DNA from 4 places in the Alkalihalobacterium sp. TH-98 genome. Region 1 is predicted to be linked to each of the others. Evidence: riboswitches for the same ligand, from Rfam matches in the RefSeq annotation. Region 1 holds a riboswitch; each other region holds the start of a gene.

Region 1 (6,466 bases):
AGAAAAAGTATCAGATGACTATGCGATAGATTTACGTGTAATGGATGGTTGGATCTTTTATAAAGCTAATAATCCATTAAATAATAAACAATCTCTCTATATGGTTTCTGAGGACGGTGTAAAGATTCAACTGATCGATGATCTTTTCCGATATAGCATTTACGAGGATCAAGTCATTTATCAAACAGAACCAAAAGGTATCCTTTATGTCGTTGGGGTTGATGAACTAGGGCAGACACATCCTCCAAGAGTGATTGATTATCCGGTCAGAACGTTCATAGTGGAAGACGATTGGATTTATTTTGAGAGCGCATTAGATGGTGCTAAACTATATCGTGTTCAACTCGACGGAACAAATACAAAACTATTATCGACGTATGAAAGCCAAGGGTTTAATGTGGCCGGAGATATTTTATATTTTACAAATGTTACAGAAGATCATAGTTTATATAAAATTGATTTAAACACGTTAGAAGCTGAAATGCTCGATGAACGTGGATCACATATTCATATTATTAACGATCAAATTTATTACTCTAAACATATAAGTGCATTGCAGCTTGGCTGGTTCCAGATGAATCTTGATGGAACAAATATGGAGCGTGCCCCGTTTTAACTTATAAGAAGTAGTGATTTACTTAAAAATGAACGAACACTCAAAAAAGCGACAAAGGAATCAGTCTCCTTACGTCGCTTTTTTACCTCTTTATAAGGTTAATACACTCAGTTAGCAAACTTCCAATGTTCAACGGCTTGTTTAAATGCCGCGTCTAGTGAGTCGATCTGAAGGTTAAGCTCTTCATTCTCCTTAAGATCGTTTTTCAAACTTTCATAGCTTTCTAGCAATGTATTGAAGTTGGGGTTCGTTACGAGAACGCCTAGTAAATGATTTAAATAATATTCTGTATAGTTTTCCACGATATAACCCTCCTTGTTTAAAGAAATCCCATACGCTGAGCGGTAAAAGTAAGTTCCTCACGAAATCTAGGGTGGGAGATGTTAATTAATGCCCTTGTACGTTCTGAAATGGTTTTGTTTCTTAGGTGGGCCACACCGAATTCCGTAACGATAAAGTCTACATCGTTTTTAGAGGTTGTCACGACAGATTTATCATGAAGATAAGGAACAATCTTTGAGATCTTTTCGTCTTTAGTTGTCGAGTGTAAACAAATAATTCCACGGCCATCCCTACATAGTGTCACACCTTTTCCAAAATCAGATTGACCGCCAGATGAAGAATAATAAGTTCCTTTCACCACTTCTGAATTACATTGCCCTAAAAAATCGACTTCAACAGTACCGTTAATCGTTACAAACTGTTCAAATTGAGCAATTTGCTTAATACTGTTCGACTCATTAACCGGGATCATACATAGGGCAGGGTTTTCATGCATGAACTGGTAGAGTCTCTTGCTGCCAAAAGCAAAGGTTGCCGTTGAAATTCCTTTGTAAAAAGGTTTATTTTGATTTGTTATTGCGCCACTTTCGTATAAATCTACTAAACTATCAGGGAACATTTCGGTATAAACACCTAAGTGTCTAAAGTCCTTCAAGTGCTCCATTACGGCATTTGGTATGGACCCAAAACCTATTTGGATTGTATCTCCATCTTTAATTAAGTTAGCAATATTTCGTCCGATCGCTTTATCTTTTTCAGAAATGACCGGTTTCCCAGTTTCAGCTAACGGTGAGGTGTGTTCTACAATGGCTTTAACTTGGGATATGTGAATTTGATTTTTACCATACGTTCTTGGCATATTGTCATTCACTTCAACGATAATTGCTTTCGCATGGTTGACCAATGCTGCTGTGTAATCACAGTTTGTACCTAAGGAAAAATAACCTTCGTTATCAATCGGTGACACTTGAGCGATAATGATTGGATTTTTGACTCTTGTTTTTAACATCTTTGGCAAGTTCGAAAAGTGGTTAGGTAAAAGATCAATCATCTTTTTAGTATAAGCTTCCCGTTCATGTGAATTTAAAAACATGGATACAATTTTGAGTTTTTCTTTTGCTAAAGGTACGACTTTTCGTAGAGAGAGCATTTGATATAGTGTATTATTATCTAGGCCTTCAAATTCCATTAGTGCTTCTATTAAAGCTGGCGGTTCCCCTACAGCGATCGGTGCTATGATCTCATCACCTGGTTCAATTAATTGAACGGCTTTGTTTGCACTCATTACTTTTTCTTGATAGGTTGATAGCATTAACATTCGGCATTCGCTCCTTATATGTTATCTTTTATGTACGTAAATAAAAAAACACACTCCCATATGTCAATGAGAATGTGTATGTTTTAGGTCGAATCCATTGCTATCACAATTAAAGCTTCCATCCAAAACACCTCCCCATCCTCGTGGGTAAATAACAGTGTTGCTCTTTAATGGCAGGTCTCCTGGCTTCGATTCAACACATGCTTACATCCTTCCCATCTTAATGACAGTGGACTAATTTGTACGCATGCTCATCGTTACAGTGGCGGGACCGCATCGGATTTGCACCGACTTCCCTTTTAAACTTGTTTAACAAGTACCATAAAGCACAATATTCTGTTGTTGGGTTTCATTATAACACTACGTTTTCAGAAAAAACAATCAGTAATTTTTTGATGGTTTATAAAAATTGAGTAAACCTGTTTTAGATAATATATAAGAATACTAGTTATATCGTGTATAATTTGGTAAAGGTCCATATTTGGATTGTATGGAAGTAAATGCACCTTCAATAGCAGTAGCAGAAAGCGTTGGTTTCGAGCTACATTATTAATATACCGTTTATGAATTTCCACTTACATAGAAGTAATTGAGCTTGCTGCTTTTAAAAAGAGCTACCTTAAAGAAAGGAGGGAGAGTAATGCCTGATTGGTCCTACCATGTCCTTTTTAAGCCGTTACTGTCTAGACTATCACCTTATCATTCGAGAGAGTTTATCCATAGGGGAATGAACCGAATATCGTCAATCCCCGGTGGACCTCATTTGATCAATTTCCTCGGAAGAGAAGAGTCCTCGCCACTACTGATGAAAGAAGTAGACGGGAATCTACTAAGTAACTCGATCGGTTTCGCTGGAAAAGTAGACCCGTTACTATCTGGAACGAAGGCGTTTACGAATTTGGGATTTGGATTTATTGAAATTGGACCGGTAACAAAAGAGCCTTATTTAAAAGGTGAATTTCCAGTTATTCATGAAAAAGCTAACTATATAGAATTTACCCAACATTACGAATCTATTGGTTTAGAAAAGACGTTGGTGAAGTTAAAAAACTTGCAACGAAAACAACCTGTTTTTATTCGAATAGCTGATAGTGAAGATAACCAACCTGCGATCATGAATGCGTTAGAAGATCAGGTAGATGCATTTATTCTAGAGTTCAACCCAAGTGTTCCAATTACGTCCTATTCAACGAAAAAACCGATTTACATAGCAATCAAATCCAATCAACTAAATGATGAAACGTTCCATTTAATCAAGGAACAGTTCAACGGGATCGTATTAGATGAACAGCCACACAAAGACGATCAGTACAATTTAACGGAGCATTTAAAAGCGATCCAATATTTAACAAATCATAATTTTAATAAAACAATCATTACCGTTGGCGGGGTGACTGAGCCTGGGGATGCTTTGACTTTACTTCATGAAAATGTAGATTTAATCATGCTCTCTGGCGGGTATGTTTTATCAGGACCAGGTCTGCCGAAACGTATTAAAGAAGCGCAACTTTCAGAAATGGAAAACATTAAAACGTCGCATCAAGGGTGGCTGTGGTATTTTTTATTTGGATTATCGATTATGATAGGTGGGCTTATTACACTATTCATTAGCATGTCGGCAATTATTCTTCCGTATGATGAATATTTTTTAGAAATGGACCGAGGAACGATTTATGCGTTTAATGAGCGGATTCTATATTTTATGGCACACGATCGAATGACTCTCGCCGGAACGATGATCTCAGGTGGGATCGTTTATATGGGGCTAGCGAGGTATGGTATACGTTTTGGGTTGAAATGGGCAAAGCAAGCGACGGATGCTGCGGCTATCATTGGATTTCTAGGTATTTTCCTTTTTATCGGGTATGGCTATTTTGATTGGCTTCATCTAGTATTTTGGCTTGTTTTATTGCCCTTCTATGTTGTAGGTTTTGTGAAAACAAAAGAAATGAATGGTACACCAAAATCAACCAATCGATCCAATCATACGATTTGGAAGCAAAGTTTATTCGGTCAGCTAGCATTGGTTATTCTTGGCTTCTCATTTGTACTAGGTGGTTTTATTATTGCCTATATCGGAATAACAAACGTATTTGTCGCGACAGATCTAACTTACATTTGCATGCCGCCTGAAATGCTTAACCAGTTTAATGAGAGGCTTATTCCTGTAATAGCTCATGACCGAGCAGGATTCGGTGGCGCATTGCTTAGTGTCGGGCTGTTAATTCTGATGGTTGCGTTATGGGGTTTTCAACAAGGAAACAAGTGGGTTTGGTGGATGTTATTCATTGGTGGAATTCCAGCTTTTACAGCAGGGATTGGCGTTCACTTTGCGATCGGATATACCGATTTTGTTCATCTCGTCCCAGCTTATTTTGCACTTGGATTATATGTTGTTGGATTGCTTTTTTCGTATTCATTTTTCCATTTAAAAACTGAAATGCCTAGAGCGTCTCATTTGCATTCTCTATCGCAATAGTAGAAAATAAAACCAGTCTACTACTTGTCAAAGGAGGAAATGAATTGAAACTAGAAGGAAAAAAGATTATTCAACTCGTTAGCGATGACTTTGAAGATTTAGAGTTATGGTATCCGGTTTTACGCTGCCGGGAAGAAGGGGCAACCGTACATATTGTCGGTGAAAAAGCGAATGAAGAATACATCGGGAAGTATGGTGTACCGATCGTAAGTGATATGGCTTTTGATGAAGTAGATGCTGAGAAATATGATGCAATTCTTGTACCTGGTGGCTGGTCACCGGATAAATTAAGGCGTTATGAAGATGTTTTACAGATGGTACGAATATTAAATGAGCAAAACAAGCCCATTGGACAAATTTGTCATGCAGGCTGGGTATTAATCTCAGCGAAAATTTTAGATGGGAAGACGGTTACGAGTACACCTGGAATAAAAGATGATATGGAAAATGCAGGGGCTACATGGGTAAACGAGCCAGTCGTAGTTGATGGGAACCTCGTTTCAAGCCGCCGTCCACCGGATTTACCAGATTACATGCGAGAATTTATTAAAGTAACATCCGAAAAATAATATCACGTTAACTTAAGATACGATGCAGTTCTAGTTGGGGTTACTGGAGCTGCTTTTTATTTGAAAAAGAGGTGCTGACTATGAAAGAAATTCAAGTTTACCATGTCGATGCATTTACGAACGAGCCCTTTGGAGGAAACCCAGCCGGTGTTGTCCCTGATGCAACTCAATTAACAGAAGATGAAATGCAGAAAATCGCTCGTGAGCTAAATTTATCAGAAACTGCATTTTTAATGACGACAGAAGATATAGATGTGGACTTTCGCGTGCGCTTTTTTACGCCAACTCAAGAGATTGATTTTTGTGGACATGCGACACTTGCCGCGGCTTGGACGATGGCAACAGAACATGGATGGTTAGACCGTGCTACTTCTATCCATTTTAAAACAAATATTGGAGTTGTACCGATTGATTTTATTAAGAAAGGTCAGGAACTTCAATCTGTCATCATGACGCAGGCCACACCGCAAGTCAAAGATATTGAAACAGACTTCGAGACCATTTGCGAGTTGATTGGTATATCAGTAAGTGAAGTCGATGCAAACTACCCGATCAAACTTGGATATACCGGAAATTGGCATTTACTCGTTCCGATAAAAACTCGAAAGGCCATTGATGCAGCTATGCCAACCATGGAGCTTTTAAAAGACCATAATATAACACGAGGAATATGTACGACGCACCTTTTTACATTCGACAGTGAGGAAGCAGATTTGAAGCTATATACACGTGATTTTGCGCCAGCTGTCGGAATTGCGGAAGATCCTGTTACAGGGTCGGCAAATGGTGCATTAGCAGGTTACCTTTTGTTAGAAAACATACTAGACAAACATACTGAACATGACTTTTTGATTGGCCAAGGGCATGCTTGTGGTCGTCCAGGTCAATTACATATAAAAACAACATCGAATGAAATTGGACCGGTTATCCAAGTAGGCGGAAGTGCGGTTTGTACAATAAAAGGCACATTAAGGTTGAGATAGGGGCTCTTTGAATGATGGATACATTTATCGAGGAAGAATTTGTTGAGAAGGATTTTACAACGGTAGAACTTCGCGAAGCTGAATTTGCAAGTTGTGTTTTTATCCGGTGTCGATTTCGAGGCTGTCACTTAGAAGAGATCGCTACCGTTCGCTGCCAATTTATAGACTGTGATTTTACAGGGGCACACTTAAATGCATCTTCCCATAACGGTTCATCTT
Region 2 (6,466 bases), on a different contig from region 1:
TAAAAGATCATAAATGTGATCAAATACAAGGGTATATTATAAGTAAACCATTATGTGCAACAGAGTTTGAACGCTTATTCCTAAAAGCTTGAAATGAAGTGCCTGTTAAACTTGAATGTTAGACTATACAAGACCAAACCGCATCTGCTCTTGTACAGTACTACTCAAGATAGCCGGCACTTTTTATATATTGAGATAAGTTCGTATAAACTAAAATTATATAACTAAAGTTATCCACCTATTACACAAGTTAGTCAGCATCAACTATGCGTTTTATTGTTGCAAGAAGGGTTAATTTTTAATATACTTTATAAAACATATAAATAAACTCGGATATAAAAAGAGGAACGAGTACAAATTTACATGAAGTGTATATGAATAAGCTTAAAGTACATAAATAAAATGATTAGAATTCTGAACGGTAAAGGGGAAGCTAAAATGAAAAAAGGAATAGTTTATTTAGTAGGTGCAGGACCAGGGGATGCGGGGCTGCTTACAATTAAAGCACAAAAAGTAATTGAACGAGCAGATGTTATTGTTTATGATCGGTTAGTGAACCCGACTCTTTTGTTACTGGCTAAGCCAGATGCTGAATTAATTTATGCAGGAAAGCTTCCGAAGCGTCACATTATGAGACAAGAAAAAATTAATGAAACTCTTGTGGAACATGGGTTAGCCGGAAAGGTTGTTGTTCGCTTAAAAGGTGGAGACCCAAGTGTGTTTGGACGGGTGGGAGAAGAAGCGGATAGCTTAGCACAAGCAAACATTCCTTTTGAAATAGTCCCAGGAATAACCTCAAGTATAGCCGCCGCAAGCTACGCTGGAATTCCAGTGACTCATCGTGAATATGGAGGAACATTTGCGGTTGTAACGGGACATGATAAATCAACCTCAGGCCAACCGTTAATTGATTGGAGTTCACTTGCAAAAGGGATCGATACGATCGCTTTTTATATGGGAGTCAGTAATATCTTTCATATTGCGACGCAATTAATGAAGCATGGTCGTCCTGCCCATACGCCTGTCATATTAATTCAATGGGGGACATACGGAAGACAAAAAACGTTAGTAGGAACATTAGAAACAATTGGGGATAAGGTGGAAAAAACGAAGTTTCAAAATCCAGCGATAACATTAGTTGGTGACATTGTAGCGTTAAGAGAGAAGATAAAATGGTTCGAGACGAAACCTTTAATCGGCAAACAAATACTAGTTGCACGGACAAGTACTGAAAAAAGCCTACTGGAAGAAAAACTAAGTGAATTAGGTGCAGATGTCTATAATTATCCTTCGTTTGAAGAGACTTCACTTCTATCTTCCAGTCAAAATAATGATATAACTAAAAAGATAAATGAATATGATAAAATCACATTTACATCACCAGACAGTATTCGTTATTTCTTTAAATGGTTACTTATACAGCGACTTGATATACGGTCAATCCAAGCGAAGTTTCAAGTGCTTTCTGATAAGTCACTTCAACAGCTTGGAAAGTTTGGCTGTATTGCTGAAAAGATTCAAGAAATAGCACAATCAGCTAATCACCTAGTTGTCGGTGAAAAAAAAGCAGTAGAAGCATTTACAAATATAGACACAATGGTTACCCATGAAAATCATATTACGAACGCTTCACAAATTGTGTTGCAACGATTGATGGATGATCAGTTGTTATCGACCATTATCATTCCTAGTGCAAAATCAGTACTAGAATTAAAAATTGGAGCGGAACAAATTTCTCCACAACTTTATCAGGAATTATTAAAATTAGATGTAATCTGTTTCGGAGAAAAGTCTGCCCAAGCAGCATCAAATGCTGGATTTAAAGTTAACCATGTTTTAAATGAACCATCTCATTCTGCTTTGGTCGATTTTCTGCTTAAGCAATCTCAGCTTGAAAGTGTGTAAGGAAGAGGGTGTAAAAAATGGATGGTGTATTATATATTGGGCATGGCTCAAGAATTAATGCAGGGAATAAACAATTTCTAGTGTTTATTAATAAGGTCATGGAGATGCTGCCATTATCAATCAAAGAGGTTGCGTTTATTGAATTAACAAAACCTACAATCCAAGAAGGGATTAAAAGCTGTATTGAACAAGGAGCGACAAGAATATTTGTTCAGCCCGTTTTATTATTAGAAGCGGGACATGCTAAAAAAGATATTCCTGAAGAAATTGGAAAAGCGAAACAGCTTTACCCTGAGGTTCAATTTATATATGGTTCTCCTATTGGAGTCGATGATCGTATGATCGACATCGTATTCGACCGTTTACAAGAAAAAGGTTTTCAAAAAGAGACAAATGATAAAATCAAGGCTTCTGTTTTACTGGTCGGAAGAGGCAGTAGTGATATGGAGGCCAAAGCTGATTTTGAAGAAATTGCAAGACGATTAAAAGAAAAGCTTCAACTAAATCAAGTAACTCCTAGTTATTTAGCAGCCTCTGAACCGATATTTGAAGACGGCCTAAAACAAATCATAGAGGAAGATAATGAGATTATCTATGTCATGCCTTATCTATTATTTACCGGTGTACTCATGAAAAGAATGGGGCGAGCTATTATCGATATAGAAATAACTGATCATAAACAAGTACATCTATGCAATTTTCTAGGGTATCACGAGCAAATTAGGAACTTAATCTATTCAAAAACGATAGAGTTAATGAAAGGCAGTCATCATGAGCTTCATGCCAATTAGTTTGAACCTCAAGGATAAGCCGGTCGTTATCATTGGTGGTGGAAAAATCGCCGAACGAAAAGCTATAAAAATAGTAAGTCATGGGGCTAAGTTAACAGTCGTCTCACCTCAATTAAGTGAAAACCTAATAGAGTTAGTTGAAAATCAGTCGGTTCAATGGATTCAATCTGCATATAATAAAGTGTTTCTAGATCAAGCATTTCTAATTATAGCAGCTACAAACGACCCTGAGGTAAATTTAACCGTTTATCAAGATCGAAAACCAAATCAGTTAATAAATATCGTAGATCAACCTGACTTAAGTGATTTTCACATGGTGTCTACCTTACATAGAGGAAGGCTTACGATTTCTGTTTCAACAGAAGGAGCAAGTCCAATGTTAGCAAAGAAAATTGTCAACCAACTCAGTGAAGAGTATGGACAAGAATATGAAGAGTATGTTGAATTTTTAAGGGAGTCGCGAAAAGAGATTCTAGAAAACATTAGTGAAAAGAAGGTATGTCATCAGTTTCTTAATGAGTTGATCACCGATGAGGTCATTTATAATTCGGAGAGAAAAATATGGTTTGAAAAGCGTATGCAACAATACATGGAGATGGAAGAGGAGCGGTCATAATGGCTGCTCATTTTTTCATTTATCAACTATAAACATCAAAAAACTTGTCTTAATGGGGTAATTGGACCTTTTCACTGCCTAATAATATGGTAAATAATTCTTGTCAACCTCACTATTTAATGTTAACTTATATTAAAAGATAGTTGACGAAAGGTTGGGAGAAAATGACGACAACAACATCAACAAAAAGTATTTGGGAACAGTATGCAGATAAAGCGTTAAATGGCGAATTACTAACCATTGAAGAGGGATTAAGTATTCTTCAAGCAGATGATGATGAGGTTTTACCGATTATGCAAGCCGCTTTTCGTGTAAGAAAACACTATTACGGAAAAAAAGTAAAACTAAATATGATTTTTAATGCAAAAAGTGGGTTATGTCCCGAAGACTGCGGTTACTGCTCACAATCGATCGTTTCAACAGCACCTGTTGAAAAGTATTCGTTACTAGATAAAGAGACTCTAATCGCAGGTGCCAAAGAAGCTATGAACAGAAAAGCTGGTACATATTGTATTGTTGCGAGCGGGCGAGGTCCTACTGAAAAAGAAGTTGATCAAGTTATTGATGCGGTTAGTGAAATTACGGCGACAATGCCCCTGAAAATCTGTGCATGCCTAGGAATTTTAAGCGATGAAAAAGCTAAAAAGTTAAAAGAAGCAGGGGTTCATCGTTATAACCATAACCTTAATACACATAAGGACAATCATACAAACATCACTTCAACTCACTCTTATGATGATCGTGTAAATACGGTTGAAGAAGTGAAGGCGGCAGGTATGTCTCCTTGTTCTGGCTGTATTATTGGGATGGGTGAGACAGATGAGCAAATTGTTGAGATTGCGTATTCATTACGAGAAATTGATGCTGACTCCATCCCAGTGAACTTTTTACATGCGATTCCAGGAACTCCACTAGAAAACTACAAACGGACGAAACCGATGAAATCACTAAAAGTACTAGCCTTGATGCGTTTCATAAACCCTTCAAAAGAAATTCGGGTTTCTGGAGGAAGAGAAGTAAACCTTCGTACATTGCAACCGTTAGCGTTATTTGCTGCAAACTCTATATTCGTAGGTGATTATTTAACTACGAAAGGCCAAGCAGTTACAGAAGACCATAATATTATCGAAGATTTAGGCTTTGAAATAGAAGAGTGTGCTCTATAATCAATCGACAATTTTAGAGGATTTTCAAAAAGTCCGGGAAAAATAGCTGTCGAAACTCTTCGTCAGCTTGCTCCTACGCTCCTCACGTATTTACACTATACGTTCCGGTGCTCGGAGGCTACGCTTTCTCGATTTTCTCGGCTCTTTTTGTCCTCCTTATTGAACTCGACATATTTAGATAATTTTAAAAATAGATTGACAAACCTTTATCTTTTCCATTAATCTTTTAATACAATCACATATGTTGGGAAAGGGTAAAGATTTTAACAGTGTTCGTGTTCATTACATGAATTTGTAAACAATTCTAGTAGAATGCTATTAAGATCTTTAAAAGGGAAGTTCGGTGAAAGTCCGACGCGGTCCCGCCACTGTAATTTGGTTGTAGTCTATTAAACCACTGTTCTATGAATGGGAAGGAATAGATTGCACTAACCATGAGCCAGGAGACCTGCCTTTTCTAACAACACTGTCTGACCTACGGGAGATAGGGAGGTGTTAGAGAGCGGATTTTCTGAATTTAATTATTCATGCGAATTATTTTATTTGGGCGGAAGTTATGAGCATCTCTAACCATTACTCTATGGTTAGGGGTGCTTTTTTATTTGGTGTATTGGTGTATTGCTTTATAAAATAAATCAACCATTAAAGGAGAGGAAGTAGATGCAGCGAGGTAAGCTACTAATTATCGGATTTGGACCTGGTAGTGAACAGCATATGACCTTTAGAGCGAAAGAAGCCATTTTAGAAGCCGATTCCATCATCGGTTATAGTACATACGTTGATTTAATTCGTCCGTTAATTACAAATCAAGAAATTGTACGCACAGGTATGACAGAAGAAGTGAGTCGAGCACAAGAAGCTGTTCGCCAAGCGGAAACAGGAAAAAAAGTAGCTGTCATTTCTAGTGGAGACTCAGGTGTTTATGGTATGGCTGGCCTTGTGTATGAAGTTCTCATTCAAAAAGGCTGGAAGGAAGAAGGGGGTGTTGAGGTAGAAATTATACCTGGCATTTCGGCTATCAATTCCTGTGGATCGCTATTAGGAGCACCAATTATGCATGATGCATGTACGATTAGTTTAAGCGATCATTTAACGCCGTGGGAATTAATAAAAAAGCGAGTGGATGCTGCTGCTGAAGCTGATTTCGTAATCGCGTTATACAATCCACGAAGCGGGAAAAGAACAAGACAAATTGTCGAGACACAAAAGATTTTATTAAAGTATCGTTCACCAGATACACCAGTTGGATTGGTGAAAAGTGCTTATCGAGAAAGAGAACAAATTGTTATTACTGATTTAGAACATATGTTGGACCATGAAATAGGGATGTTAACCACGGTTATTATCGGAAATAATTCTACGTTCATCTATGAAGGAAAAATGATTACGCCAAGAGGGTATCAACGAAAATACACATTGAATGAGACTGAACAACAACTTAAACCACATGAACGGCTAAAAAAAGAAGCAGAACCTTGGGCACTTCATGGGGGAGTAGAAGATGAAAGACTGATAGCTGACAGACCGCTCAGTCCGCGCATTCTAGCAGAAGAGGCGCTTTCAAAACTGGATATTAAAACAAAACCACTAGAAAACAGCCGACAAAAAGGAAACGAGTTTCAACAGGAAGACATTTTTGAATTTGCAGTTTCACCTGGGATTGCGAATAAAAAAATAACACCGCAACAATTGACAGCATTGGTAGAAACGGTAGGAGAGGGAGCAACACTTGAGTATACACCAGATCACTTAATCAAAGTTTCAGTTAAGACATCCAATCCAAATAAAATAACGGAAAGTTTGGAGAATACAGGCTTTCTACTTCTTCCAACAGGTGATGTGGTCAACATAAAGGCATGTGATTTTTGTGACGGTGAAAAAGCAGACTCGATTCCACAAGTAGAACAACTTCAACAACTAATCGGCGGAATGTCTGTACCAAAGCAAATAAATATTGGATTTAACGGCTGTGGAATGGCGTGCTATAG
Region 3 (5,075 bases), on a different contig from region 1:
ATATTACTGAAAGAACATAAAACAACTAATAAACACGAGTGGAATTTAATTTGATTTATTATAATAGAGACTCGGAAATTAAGTAACTGATTTTGGGTCTGATGGGGGATGAAAGCAAGTTTCTAGAGGATTAATTGGAATTTTCACAGCCATTTTCAAAAAAAAAAGTGCATATCAAATAAACCACTGGTAGTGGATTTTTAAAAATTTGCACTTTAAGATGAGGTTATAGGGACAAAAGAGATTTAATTCCTTGATGGAGGCTAAAAAAATTATTCTTTTTTGCTTCCTTGAAGCACGCATCGGCATGGTGGCACATGCCGATGATGTAACTTCGAATATTCCAATGTCTTGAACTACGTCCTCTTGAATCCTCTAAACGATAATCAACCTTTTGTCGTTTGATACAACGCTCGACCCCAGTACGTAAAGCATAACGCTTATACCATTCCTTACTATCACGCTTGACTCTAGGGAAAAAGACGAGGGTTATCCTTTGTCGATGTATAAAAAGTCCGTCCATAAGCAGATTCTGAACAAGGTGTTGGACATTTCCATTTTCCAACTGCGGCTGGACAGCGCCATTTAAGGCGATATCGTTTCTAATCCACTCCCCAATCGAGCATTTTTCGGCCGATAGGGCAGACCGGGACGCCGTCTAAGTTAATGTCCATTTCATTGTAGATGAACTGTTTCGAACGCCTCGGATTGAGGTCAATGATGGCAGAAACATCATGGTGCTCTAACATATCATAGATGGGATAAGCATCCAAAGCTGAGTCTAGGATGACTTCTCCAATTGTCCAATCTGGATACCAATGCTTCAGTTCATGGAAGGTACTCACAAACAAGACGGAGTCATGTTTACTGGCCCGATGGAGCCTTGGGTAGATGGGTAAATCATAAAGACTATCCGAAGCAGCTACCATGAAAAGACTTCTACCATAATAGTATTTTTCACGAGAACTATCCCAGCCGTAATCGGCATCAGGGTCTGAAAATTGTCGTTGACATTGGCATTTCCAGTTGCCGTGTTTACGGCAGTCACAAAGGAACTTACCATAAGGTCGACCTCCTGTTACTACGGGAGATCCATCAGCCATAATGCTTAGTGAATTCGTGTTTCCTAATAAACCTTTTGATGCGTACTGATAGACGAACAAGGATTGAAAAAGGATTTGAAGTTGATCATGTGCATTAGGCGTGTATCGAACTTTCTTGTTTCGTAAGGCACGTTTCACGCGCTTCTGAACAACGTTAGGTTTTTTCAGTTCAAGTTTCTGATTCTTTTTCCCTTTCTTTCTTGGCTTCTTTAGCTTTCGTTTCTTCTTTTGAGATAGATGTGGAGTTGAAGCTAGCAAAAGGCGGTTGGAAAAGTCATAAAAGGTTCCGACTCCAGGAATATCGTCTGGAGAAAAACCACTAAGAATAGCAAAAATGGGAGTTGTTTTTAAGGTGAACACCCATTGGTCTACACTTGTGATCTTTTGATGATGCATAAGCATTAAACTGCGAAGCATATCAAAAGGATTACGAGGTTTCCTTCCTCTGGGATTGAGGATAGAGATGTTTTAGAAGAGTGCCAGCATCGGTAAGATCAACCAAAGAACACCAAGCGATAGGAGTAAAAATCCTTTAAAAATGTTTTGTCATTGAATTGTAAATCTAGCTGTTCAACTACAAAATTAAGATAAGAATCATGTGTACGAATCTTAGTAAGCATATAGTTCCCCCATTTTAAGTGATGAAAAAACCCTCACTTAATTGTTTAGGGAACGAATGTTCGTCAAGAGGAAAGTTTGTTCGCACTCCTGTTTTGGGGTGAAGCAATAAAAAATCCCTAGTCGAAAGACTAAAGCTGGTACGGAAAATTTATTTCCGAGAAGCTATTTATAATTATAGGGGGTACATTTTTACGCGAGTTCAATATTTACGCGTTTCAGTATCATCATTCTATCAAAACACATGTTGAGGCCGTCGCGTTGATAGAGTTGAAATAGTTAGGTATCAATGGCGTTATTCAATTTAGATAAGAATTGAGGTGTGGTTTATGGTTCTCGCCGCCGTCATTTCTAAAGCTTGACATTCAAACAAAAAATTATTTTTTCAGGAAATTATATACTTGGAAAAATGAATATGATATAGTTAGTAAAAATTAAATATAGTGTAAGAGTTGGTGCCAAACCACGGTTTGGCTTAAAAGGGAAGAACGGTGAAATTCCGTCGCTGTCCCGCAACTGTATGTCGGAGTGAATCACAAATACCACTGTCTTGTGACGGGAAGGTGTGAGGAGCGTTGATGATAAGCCAGGAGACCTGCCTATCTCTAGTACACACCAAATACCTACGTGGAAATAGGTGGTGACATTCAATTTGTACGACAAACTAGTTAAGAGCAATGCTGATTAAGCATTCTTTATTAAGCATCCCTTTAACTTGATTGTATAGCCATTTTCTATTTAGGAGATGGTTTTTTTGCGTTTTATAATATGTAAATTTACCAGGAGGATTGAATATGAATTTAATCAGTACGGCTGTTGGTTACCCATATATAGGTGAGAAACGTGAATGGAAACGCATTTTAGAGTCATTTTGGAAGGGTATAAAATCAGAGGAACAATTTGTTTTAGAAATGAAAGAAATTCGTTTAAATAATTTGAAGCGCCAGCAATCTCTTGGGATAGAATTACTAACTGTAGGAGATTTTACATTTTATGATCGTATGCTTGACCTAGCGGCAATGTTTGGCTTAGTACCAAACCGGTATAACTGGCGAGGCGATGAGGTAGATCTAGCAACCTATTACGCAATGGCGCGTGGATCACAAAGTGTTGTAGCTTGTGAAATGACAAAATGGTTTAACACAAACTACCACTATATGCGGAAGTTTTACAGCAACTTGTTGATGCAGGTGCTAATTGGATTCAAGTTGAAGAACCAGCATTAGTACTTTCCTTAACAAAAGATGAAGTAAAACTAGTACATCAAATTTACAAACAATTGGAAGAAATTGTACCTAACGTTCAAATTATGCTACAAACTTATTTTGAAGGACTGTCAGAGTATGAAGAATTATCAAAATTACCAGTTGCAGGGATTGGTCTAGATTTCATCCATGGTGCTGAAGAAAACATGACCGCACTTCGAAAACATGGCTTTCCACAAGATAAAGTATTGGGAATTGGGATTATAAACGGCCGTGATATATGGCGGGCCAGTTTAGCAGAAAAAGCAACTAATACCCAAGCCATTTTATCCTTAAGTGGTGTAAAAGAAGCATGGATTCAGTCTTCATGCAGTTTACAACATGTACCAGTAACAACACAGTCTGAAAAAAAGCTGGACCCTACTCTTACCAATGCCTTGTCATTTGCTGATGAAAAAATTAAGGAGTTAACTCATATCACATCCTATATTCGTGATAGAGAATGGTCGGGGAAAAAAAAGTGTGTCGGAAATTATGCTAGCTACAGATGCTTTAGCTCAACATGATGATCGAAATAATGTACGTGTAAAAGAGCTTGTAGCACAAGTGAGGCCAGAGCATTTTTGTCGTCCAATGAGATATAAGGAACGTCAATCATTGCAGCAAGAAACGATGAAGTTACCAGATTACCCAACAACAACAATCGGAAGCTTTCCCCAATCAGATCAAGTAAAACGTACACGTACAGCATGGCGTAATCAAGAAATTACAGATTCAGCTTATAAAGAGTTTGTGAGAAGTGAAACAGCTCGCTGGATTCAAATTCAAGAACAAATTGGACTTGATGTTTTAGTCCACGGTGAATTTGAACGTACAGATATGGTCGAATTTTTTGGTGAGAAGCTAGAAGGCTTTGCCTTTACAGACTACGCATGGGTCGTATCCTATGGTTCACGTTGTGTAAAACCTCCAATTATCTATGGTGATGTCGAGTGGACTAAACCGATGACAGTTAAAGAGATAAAAGAAGCACAACAATTAACTTCTAAGTATGTCAAAGCAATGTTAACGGGCCCTGTGACAATATTAAACTGGTCTTTTGTTCGTGATGATATTTCTCGTAAACAAGTAGCTTATCAAATTGCTTTGGCCATTAGAAAAGAGGTAGATGCTCTTGAAGAAGCAGGACTCTCTATCATTCAAGTAGATGAACTGGCCTTACGAGAAGGGTTACCGTTACGTAAAGAAAATTGGAATGAATATATAAATTGGGCTGTAAAAGCATTTAAGTTAGCGACTTCAAGTGTGAAAAATGAAACACAAATTCATACACATATGTGCTATTGCGAGTTCAATGATTTTATTTAGCCAATAGGTGCTCTTAATGCAGATGTAATTTCAATTGAAACATCAAGAAGTCATGGTGAATTCATACAATCTCTAAAACAAAATCCATATGAACTTGGGATTGGGTTAGGTGTCTACGATATTCACAGCCCGCGTGTCCCAAGTGTTGAAGAAATTAGTACGATCCTAGAAGAGAGCTTAGAAGTTATTTCTAAAGAACAGTTTTGGGTGAATCCTGATTGTGGTTTAAAAACACGTCGTGAAGAAGAAACAATTGCATCGTTAAAAAATATGGTCGAAGCCACTAGGAAGCTACGAAGCGTTCAAGAACAACCTGTTTAATAAAATTTATGAAGCATTTTAGCCCACTTGGTTTAAAATGCTTCTATTAAATTAAATTTCGCTGTTATTAATACATTGGAGTGATTTTAATGAAAACAACCTTATTGACTGATGTATCAAGGACCGTCCAAACAAAGTTAGTCCTGCCTGCTGATACAAATCATCTAGAGACTATTTTTGGAGGGACCGTTTTATCGCAAATAGATGAAATAGCTGCTATTGCTGCGATGAAACACAGCAAGCATGTTGTCGTAACGGCATCCATTGATCGGGTGAATTTTGTTTCTTCTGCAAAGGTAGGAGATATTTTATATTTAGAGGCTGTTGTAGTCTCAACAGGAAGAACATCGATGGAAATTTACGTAAAAGTTGAATGTGAAGATTTACAAACGGGAGAGCGAACAATTACCACTACCTCATTCTTAACAATGGTTGCAATTAATGAACGAGGTGTTCCAGT
Region 4 (6,466 bases), on a different contig from region 1:
ATGGAAACAATTCCATATATTTTTCTAATGACTACGGAGCGACATGGAGCTCTATTTCTCCCTTTGAGAAATTAAGAGAAAATTCACCAGCTATTCGTTCATTATGTTTATCAGGACATTCCTTATTCATCGGTACGAAAATTCATCGAAAATATGGAGGGATTTGGAGATTAGATCTAAATAGTTTAAGGCTGTATTGGATTAAGAAGGAAAATGATTTCATGTTTTCTAGTTTAATGGTTTATGAAAGTCAGCTCATTGCTGCTGGAGGGTCGTGTAGTGGGTCTAAAGGTAGAATTGAAACTTGTTATCTTTCAAATCGCCATAATGAATACTTTTGGAATGCTTTAAATCAAATTGAAAGCCAAACGAGCTTTTTAGATGTTACAGAAGACGCTGGATTTATATTTGTAACATCTTCCCAAGACAAAGAGGGTATTGCGACCATTTCCCAAATCCACTTAGAACATAATATTATTGTTCCGTGTAATACCGTCAAAGGTCATGGATGGCGAATTGCAAATAATAAACAAGAGTATGTTATAGCAGGTCATTATGAGTTGAAGCATTCAATGCAAACTTATGAGTTAACTGAAACGAAAAACAGTAACAGTGAATTAGTCTTACATTAATAGTTTGAAAGGGGAATGTTAAAATGAGTGAGGTTTTACTTGTTTATGCTAGTATGTCAGGAAATACAGAAGCGATTGTCGATTTAATTGAAGAAGGATTGCAAAAGGAAAATATGAACGTAACGAAATTAGATGTTGTTGATTTGTGACCCTGACCAATTAAATGCATTTGATGCAGTAATTTTAGGTGCTTATACATGGGGAGACGGCGAACTTCCAGATGAATTTTTAGACTTGTATGATGAAATGGCTGGGCTGGATTTTACAGATAAACAATTTGCTGTCTTTGGTTCTGGGGATACAGCATATGAAATATTTTGTGGTGCTGTTGACTTACTAGAAGCGATCATTGAGGAAAGAAAAGGTCAAATTGTACAGGCGGGACTTAAAATAGAATTAGGCCCTGATGGTGAAGAAGAAACGTGCAAAGATTTTGGTAGAGAGTTTGCAAAAAAAGTTAAGTTAAAAACAAATGTTTAAGTTTATATAGACGAATTATCGAATATTTTGTATAATTAAGTCGTATCTCAATGAATTGAATAAGTGTTTAACTTTAAGGTCACTCATATGAGTGTGAATAGGGAAGTTGGTGAAATTCCAACACGGTCGCGCCACTGTAAGTACGAATACTCTTTAATAAACCACTGTCTTTATGATGGGAAGGTAAAGGGGCATCATTGTACAAGTCAGGAGACCTGCCTTAGAGTATTGTGTAACCTTCGCGGAAAAGGTAAGCAGTGTGATATGATCTGACATTTGGAAAAGAGTATCCTTTTCTAATGAGAATGACACATAATGGAATGTTTTTAGCATCCAAGTGTTACTAGGTGATCTATTAAACTGAAACCGAAGCTCTCCTTTGAAGGAGAGCTTATTTTTTTTACATAATATCCTATCTGCAATTTCTTTCATTGAATACACAAAGACATACAAACTTAAAAGGGGTTGGAGAAAATGAAAAAATGGTATATGTGGTTGGTTGCTGCATTACTGACTGTTGGGTTATTAACAGGATGTGGCACAGATAACCAAGAAGAGCCGCAAACAGAACAAGCACCGACGGAAGATACAGAAGAGCAAACGACTGGTAGTGGAGAAGCAGGGGCTTTTCCGATAACAATTACTGATGCATTTGAAAACGAGGTAACTATAGAGGAAGAGCCTGAACGAATTGTTTCTTTAATACCTAGTATTACAGAAACTGTCTTTTCAGTTGGTGCAGGAGACAAATTAGTCGGGAGAACGGATTGGTGTAATTTTCCTGAAGAGGTAACAGAAATCGAAACAGTAGGTGGAATGGATTTCGATGTGGAAAAAGTTATTTCCCTTCAACCAGATGTGGTTCTAGCTCATGCTTCAGGAGCACATAGTTCAGCAGATGGCTTAGATCAGTTAAGAAACTCTGAGATAAAGGTTGTTATTATAAATGACGCGAAGCAACTTGAAGATGTGTATAAAAGTATTAGCATGATTGGTGAAGTAACAGGTCAATCTGAAGAAGCAACTACTGTTATTGAAGATATGCAAAATAAAATAACTGAATTAACAACAAAAGCAGAAGAAATTTCAGAAGAAGATCGTAAAAATGTATGGGTTGAGGTTTCACCTGATTTATATACACCTGGTAAAGATACATTCTTAAATGAGCTACTCCAATTATTAAATGCAACAAATGTTGCAGGCGATCAAGAAGGATGGCCTCAATTTACAGAAGAGGATGTAGTAAGTCAAAACCCGGATGTAATAATTACAACATATGGCTATTATATTGAAAATCCAAGTGAAGAAGTAAAAAGTAGATCAGCTTGGAAAGATGTAAATGCAGTGGTTAATGATCGAATTTATGATGTAGAAAATGATACGGTAACACGTTCGGGTCCTCGCCTTGCGGAAGGAATGGAACAACTTGCAAAATTTATTTACCCAGATGTCTTTGAAGACTAATATACTATTAGGCTACATTGTATGCCTAGCATTTTTATTTATTTCTGTAGTAGTAGGGATAGCGGTAGGTAGTGTTCAGATCCCTTTTCTTGAAGTGATTACAATTATAGGAAAAGAGTGGGTGGGTCTACCTTTAGCTAGAGAAATTGATGTGATGTATGTAAACATTGTGATGGAAATCCGCTTTCCACGCGTTTTATTAGCCATGTTTGTTGGAGGTGCCCTTGCATTAGCAGGGGCTGCTTTCCAAGGTTTTTTAAAAAATCCATTAGCTGATCCTTATACACTCGGAGTATCCTCAGGTTCGGCAGTCGGTGCCGTGGCAGTTATGTTTTTTGGTATTGCTATCCCTTTTCTAGGGCCCTATACATTACCCGTAATAAGTATCGGTGCGGGATTTTTTACATTATTTCTAGTGATATTTTTTGCACGGGCTCTTAATCGTTCGATGGCTGCACACACCGTTATATTAGTAGGTATTATCCTTAGTTCCTTTTTAGGATCATTTATTTCTCTAATGATTGCTTTAACAGGTGAAGAATTAAGACAAATCATTGGTTGGTTAATGGGAAGTGTCTCGATGAGAGGTTGGAGCTATGTTTATTTAATTGCTCCGTTTTTCTTCGCAGGATTTTTAATTTTACTTTTTAATGCTAAAGAATTAAATGCATTAGCTTTTGGAGAAGAAACAGCTAAGCATCTCGGTGTAAATATTCAAGCTCGTAAAATAATGATTTTATTTGGAGCGGCTTTGTTAACTGGATCAGCTGTAGCAGTATCTGGGGCAATTGGTTTTGTCGGTTTAGTCATTCCTCACTTAACAAGGTTAATTTGGGGGCCGGATCATCGTCATCTCTTACCGCTGTCTGTTTTAATCGGTGGAGGTTTTCTTGTGCTTACAGATTTAGTTGCTCGTACATTAATTGCGCCAACCGAATTGCCTATTGGAGTCATAACGGCTCTCGTTGGCGGCCCAGTATTTGCAATCATCTTAATTCGACAACGTCATAGATTATAATCTGTATGGATGGGAGTGAACACGATGTTACAAGTGAATGACATTTGCGGTGGATATGGTAATGTCAATATAATTAAGAACGTTTCATTCTCTGTTTCTAAAGGAGAAATCTTTGGAATCCTTGGTCCAAACGGTAGTGGGAAAACGACGTTATTAAAGATGGTTAGTGGATTGATACCTTTACAATCAGGTGAAATCATTCTTGAAGATAAAAATATATTAGCCTATGGCTCAAAGGAATTAGCGAGACAGATGGCTGTGTTACCTCAACAATCAGATACATCTTTTTCTTACACAGTTGAAGAGGTTGTTCAGTTAGGGCGTTACCCGCATCAAAAAAGCTGGTTTCAAGTTGAAAATAAAAAAGACAAGCAAATTGTCAAAGAGGCGATGAAATTAACAGGAGTATATCAATTTAAAGACAAACCTCTTCATTCATTAAGTGGAGGTGAGAGACAGCGTGTTATGCTGGCTCGTGCTTTAGCACAAGAACCGAAAATACTGCTTCTTGATGAACCTACTAATCATCTCGACATCTCATACCAAATGAGTCTGCTGGACTCATTGAAACAGTGGTCTAGAGAAAAAGGTTTAACCGTTATTGCGATTTTACATGACTTAAATATGGCAAGTCTATATTGTGATCGACTATTACTTCTTGATGAAGGGACAGTTAGTGCACTAGACCGTCCAGCACATGTAATGAATGAAAAAAGGTTGCAAGAAGTGTATAAAGCCAAAGTGGGTAGAAAAGAACACCCATCTGTTCCAAGTCCACTTATTACACTTCAGCCAAAGCAATGGTTATCAACCGAGCGTTCGCTCATCGATCGATTGAAAGTTGAAAGAAAACATGAATATATATATATATCGAGTCCTACTCCACTCAAAACCTATTCTTCTGCTGTCATTGGTTCAGGGTTTGGATGGAACTCAACATTTATTAACCGTCATGTTCATAAAGATTATAACTGTGATTGTGCCGAAAGTGAGTACAAACAATACTTAAGTAATTTAGGAATTGATTATGAAGGCGCTGTCGGAATGATGACCGCAGCTATATTGGAAGATGGGTCTTATAAGACGTATTCGACAGATGAATTCACTGTTTTCGTTGTTGTAACTGCTGGTGTTTCTAATGCAGTTGATGCCTCAATGGCGTATTTGCAAGAGAATGCTTTGCAAACAGTTGGGACGATTAATACGTGGATATTCATAGAAGGTCACTTATCTGATGCAGCTTTCGTTCAGGCGGTGATGACATCAACAGAAGCTAAAGCAAAAGCACTGTTTGATCAGAATATTAAAGATCCCCATACAAAAACACTTGCGACAGGAACGTCTACTGACAGTATTATGGTTGCTGCTTCACAAACAGGGAACGAACAGCCTTATGCAGGAACCATTACACCATTAGGAAAGACGATTGCAAGAGCTGTTTATGAAGCAACCTATGAGGCCGTTCATAGGAACAAAGAAAGAAGGAGAGTTCAATGAGCTTTGTCATGTACCATTTAATTGCACTTTCCTTAGCTGTATTGATTGATCGAATAATAGGAGATCCTCGAAATATTCCACACCCAGTTGTCGGGATAGGGAAGATGATCTCTTTTTTTGAACGTAAGCTAAACGGTGGAGGGAAGAAAAGAGTAAAGGGTTTGTTCTTCTTACTTATCATTATATCAATCGTATTCATTACTACAGTTGTTCCAGTTATCTTAGCGTACTTCATCCACCCTTGGATTGGTGTAGTCATAGAAGCGATTATTATTTCATTTGCGATTGCCCAGCGCAGCTTAAAAGAAGCTGCAGTGGAAGTGTTAACTCCGCTAGAAGAAGGTAATATTCAACAAGCGCGATTAAAGTTATCTTATATTGTTGGAAGAGATACTGAAAACCTCCCCGAGTCTGAGATCATTCGTGGAACTGTTGAAACCGTAGCTGAAAATACAAGTGATGGAGTAACTGCGCCCCTTTTCTTCGCCTTAATCGGTGGAGCACCACTTGCGATGCTCTATAGAGCTGTCAATACGTGCGATTCTATGGTTGGTTATAAAAATGAAAAGTATATTGATTTTGGATGGGCTTCAGCCAAGTTCGATGATGTATTAAACTATATTCCGAGTAGGTTAACAGGAATACTTATGATTTTGTGTAGCCGCAGCTTCGCCAATCAGAGAAAATGGCAATGCTTTCGAATTCTATGTAAAGATGCGAAAAAACATCCAAGTCCAAACAGCGGGTGGGGTGAAGCCGCTGTTGCTAGTTTGCTAGGGATACAACTAGGTGGACAAAATCAATATAAAGGTATGATCTCAAACCGTGCAAAAATGGGTATTTCAACGATGCCCATTTCTTCTTTACATATAAAGCAAGCGATTCAAATCATGCATAACACAGTTGTTTCTTTTGTGTTTACACTTTGGTTGATTGGAGGTGTTTTTTATGGTGTTACCTAATCATGGGGCAAACCCACAATACTTTGTAAATGCGCTAGGTTTACAATTGAAAGAAAATTCGATTGACTTTAGTGAAAATGTAAATCCATTAGGTGTGCCTAAAGCTGTGCTGCAACAATGGGTGAAGTATGGACAAACCATCCATACGTATCCTGACCCATATGCCTCTAAATTACGAGAAAAATTAGCTTTGCAAAATAACTTATCTATTGACCATTTATTAATTGGTAATGGTGCAGCGGAACTTATTTTATTAATTGCAAACTATTTCCGAAAAAAGAAAATACTTGTCGTAGAGCCGACGTTTTCAGAATATCGAGATGCCTGTCTTGCCTACGAATGTGAAGTTATAAGGTTTCAACTCTTTCAAGATGAGAACTGGAATCCCAATGTTGAAGGTCTGTTTGAAGCAA

What was found. A riboswitch is a leader RNA that binds a small molecule or an ion and turns the genes downstream of it on or off. The one in region 1 is predicted to bind cobalamin.
Region 2: it holds a riboswitch for cobalamin, as region 1 does, so the genes downstream of both, cobJ (precorrin-3B C(17)-methyltransferase) here and AC2VNP_RS10340 (acetyl-CoA hydrolase/transferase family protein) in region 1, are expected to answer to the same signal.
Region 3: it holds a riboswitch for cobalamin, as region 1 does, so the genes downstream of both, metE (5-methyltetrahydropteroyltriglutamate--homocysteine S-methyltransferase) here and AC2VNP_RS10340 (acetyl-CoA hydrolase/transferase family protein) in region 1, are expected to answer to the same signal.
Region 4: it holds a riboswitch for cobalamin, as region 1 does, so the genes downstream of both, AC2VNP_RS03535 (ABC transporter substrate-binding protein) here and AC2VNP_RS10340 (acetyl-CoA hydrolase/transferase family protein) in region 1, are expected to answer to the same signal.

Annotation. Positions count from the first base shown of each region.
Region 1 covers NZ_JBYCKM010000026.1:171,304-177,769, forward strand. The annotation lists gene AC2VNP_RS10330 (DUF6612 family protein) at 1-616, shown strand, start outside; gene AC2VNP_RS10335 (hypothetical protein) at 724-918, opposite strand; gene AC2VNP_RS10340 (acetyl-CoA hydrolase/transferase family protein) at 936-2,216, opposite strand; cobalamin riboswitch at 2,372-2,555, opposite strand; gene AC2VNP_RS10345 (beta/alpha barrel domain-containing protein) at 2,857-4,695, shown strand; gene AC2VNP_RS10350 (type 1 glutamine amidotransferase domain-containing protein) at 4,740-5,264, shown strand; gene AC2VNP_RS10355 (PhzF family phenazine biosynthesis protein) at 5,345-6,247, shown strand; gene AC2VNP_RS10360 (pentapeptide repeat-containing protein) at 6,262-6,466, shown strand, end outside.
Region 2 covers NZ_JBYCKM010000009.1:247,186-253,651, reverse strand. The annotation lists gene AC2VNP_RS04490 (EAL domain-containing protein) at 1-92, shown strand, start outside; gene cobA (uroporphyrinogen-III C-methyltransferase) at 439-1,905, shown strand; gene AC2VNP_RS04480 (sirohydrochlorin chelatase) at 1,923-2,696, shown strand; gene AC2VNP_RS04475 (precorrin-2 dehydrogenase/sirohydrochlorin ferrochelatase family protein) at 2,698-3,312, shown strand; gene bioB (biotin synthase BioB) at 3,477-4,478, shown strand; cobalamin riboswitch at 4,773-4,948, shown strand; gene cobJ (precorrin-3B C(17)-methyltransferase) at 5,139-6,466, shown strand, end outside.
Region 3 covers NZ_JBYCKM010000020.1:193-5,267, forward strand. The annotation lists gene AC2VNP_RS07785 (transposase) at 603-1,520, opposite strand; cobalamin riboswitch at 2,158-2,338, shown strand; partial or broken gene metE (5-methyltetrahydropteroyltriglutamate--homocysteine S-methyltransferase) at 2,516-4,615, shown strand; gene AC2VNP_RS07795 (acyl-CoA thioesterase) at 4,705-5,075, shown strand, end outside.
Region 4 covers NZ_JBYCKM010000009.1:62,540-69,005, reverse strand. The annotation lists gene AC2VNP_RS03545 (hypothetical protein) at 1-632, shown strand, start outside; partial or broken gene AC2VNP_RS03540 (flavodoxin) at 656-1,112, shown strand; cobalamin riboswitch at 1,172-1,349, shown strand; gene AC2VNP_RS03535 (ABC transporter substrate-binding protein) at 1,587-2,576, shown strand; gene AC2VNP_RS03530 (FecCD family ABC transporter permease) at 2,560-3,594, shown strand; gene AC2VNP_RS03525 (heme ABC transporter ATP-binding protein) at 3,619-5,091, shown strand; gene cbiB (adenosylcobinamide-phosphate synthase CbiB) at 5,088-6,053, shown strand; gene cobD (threonine-phosphate decarboxylase CobD) at 6,040-6,466, shown strand, end outside.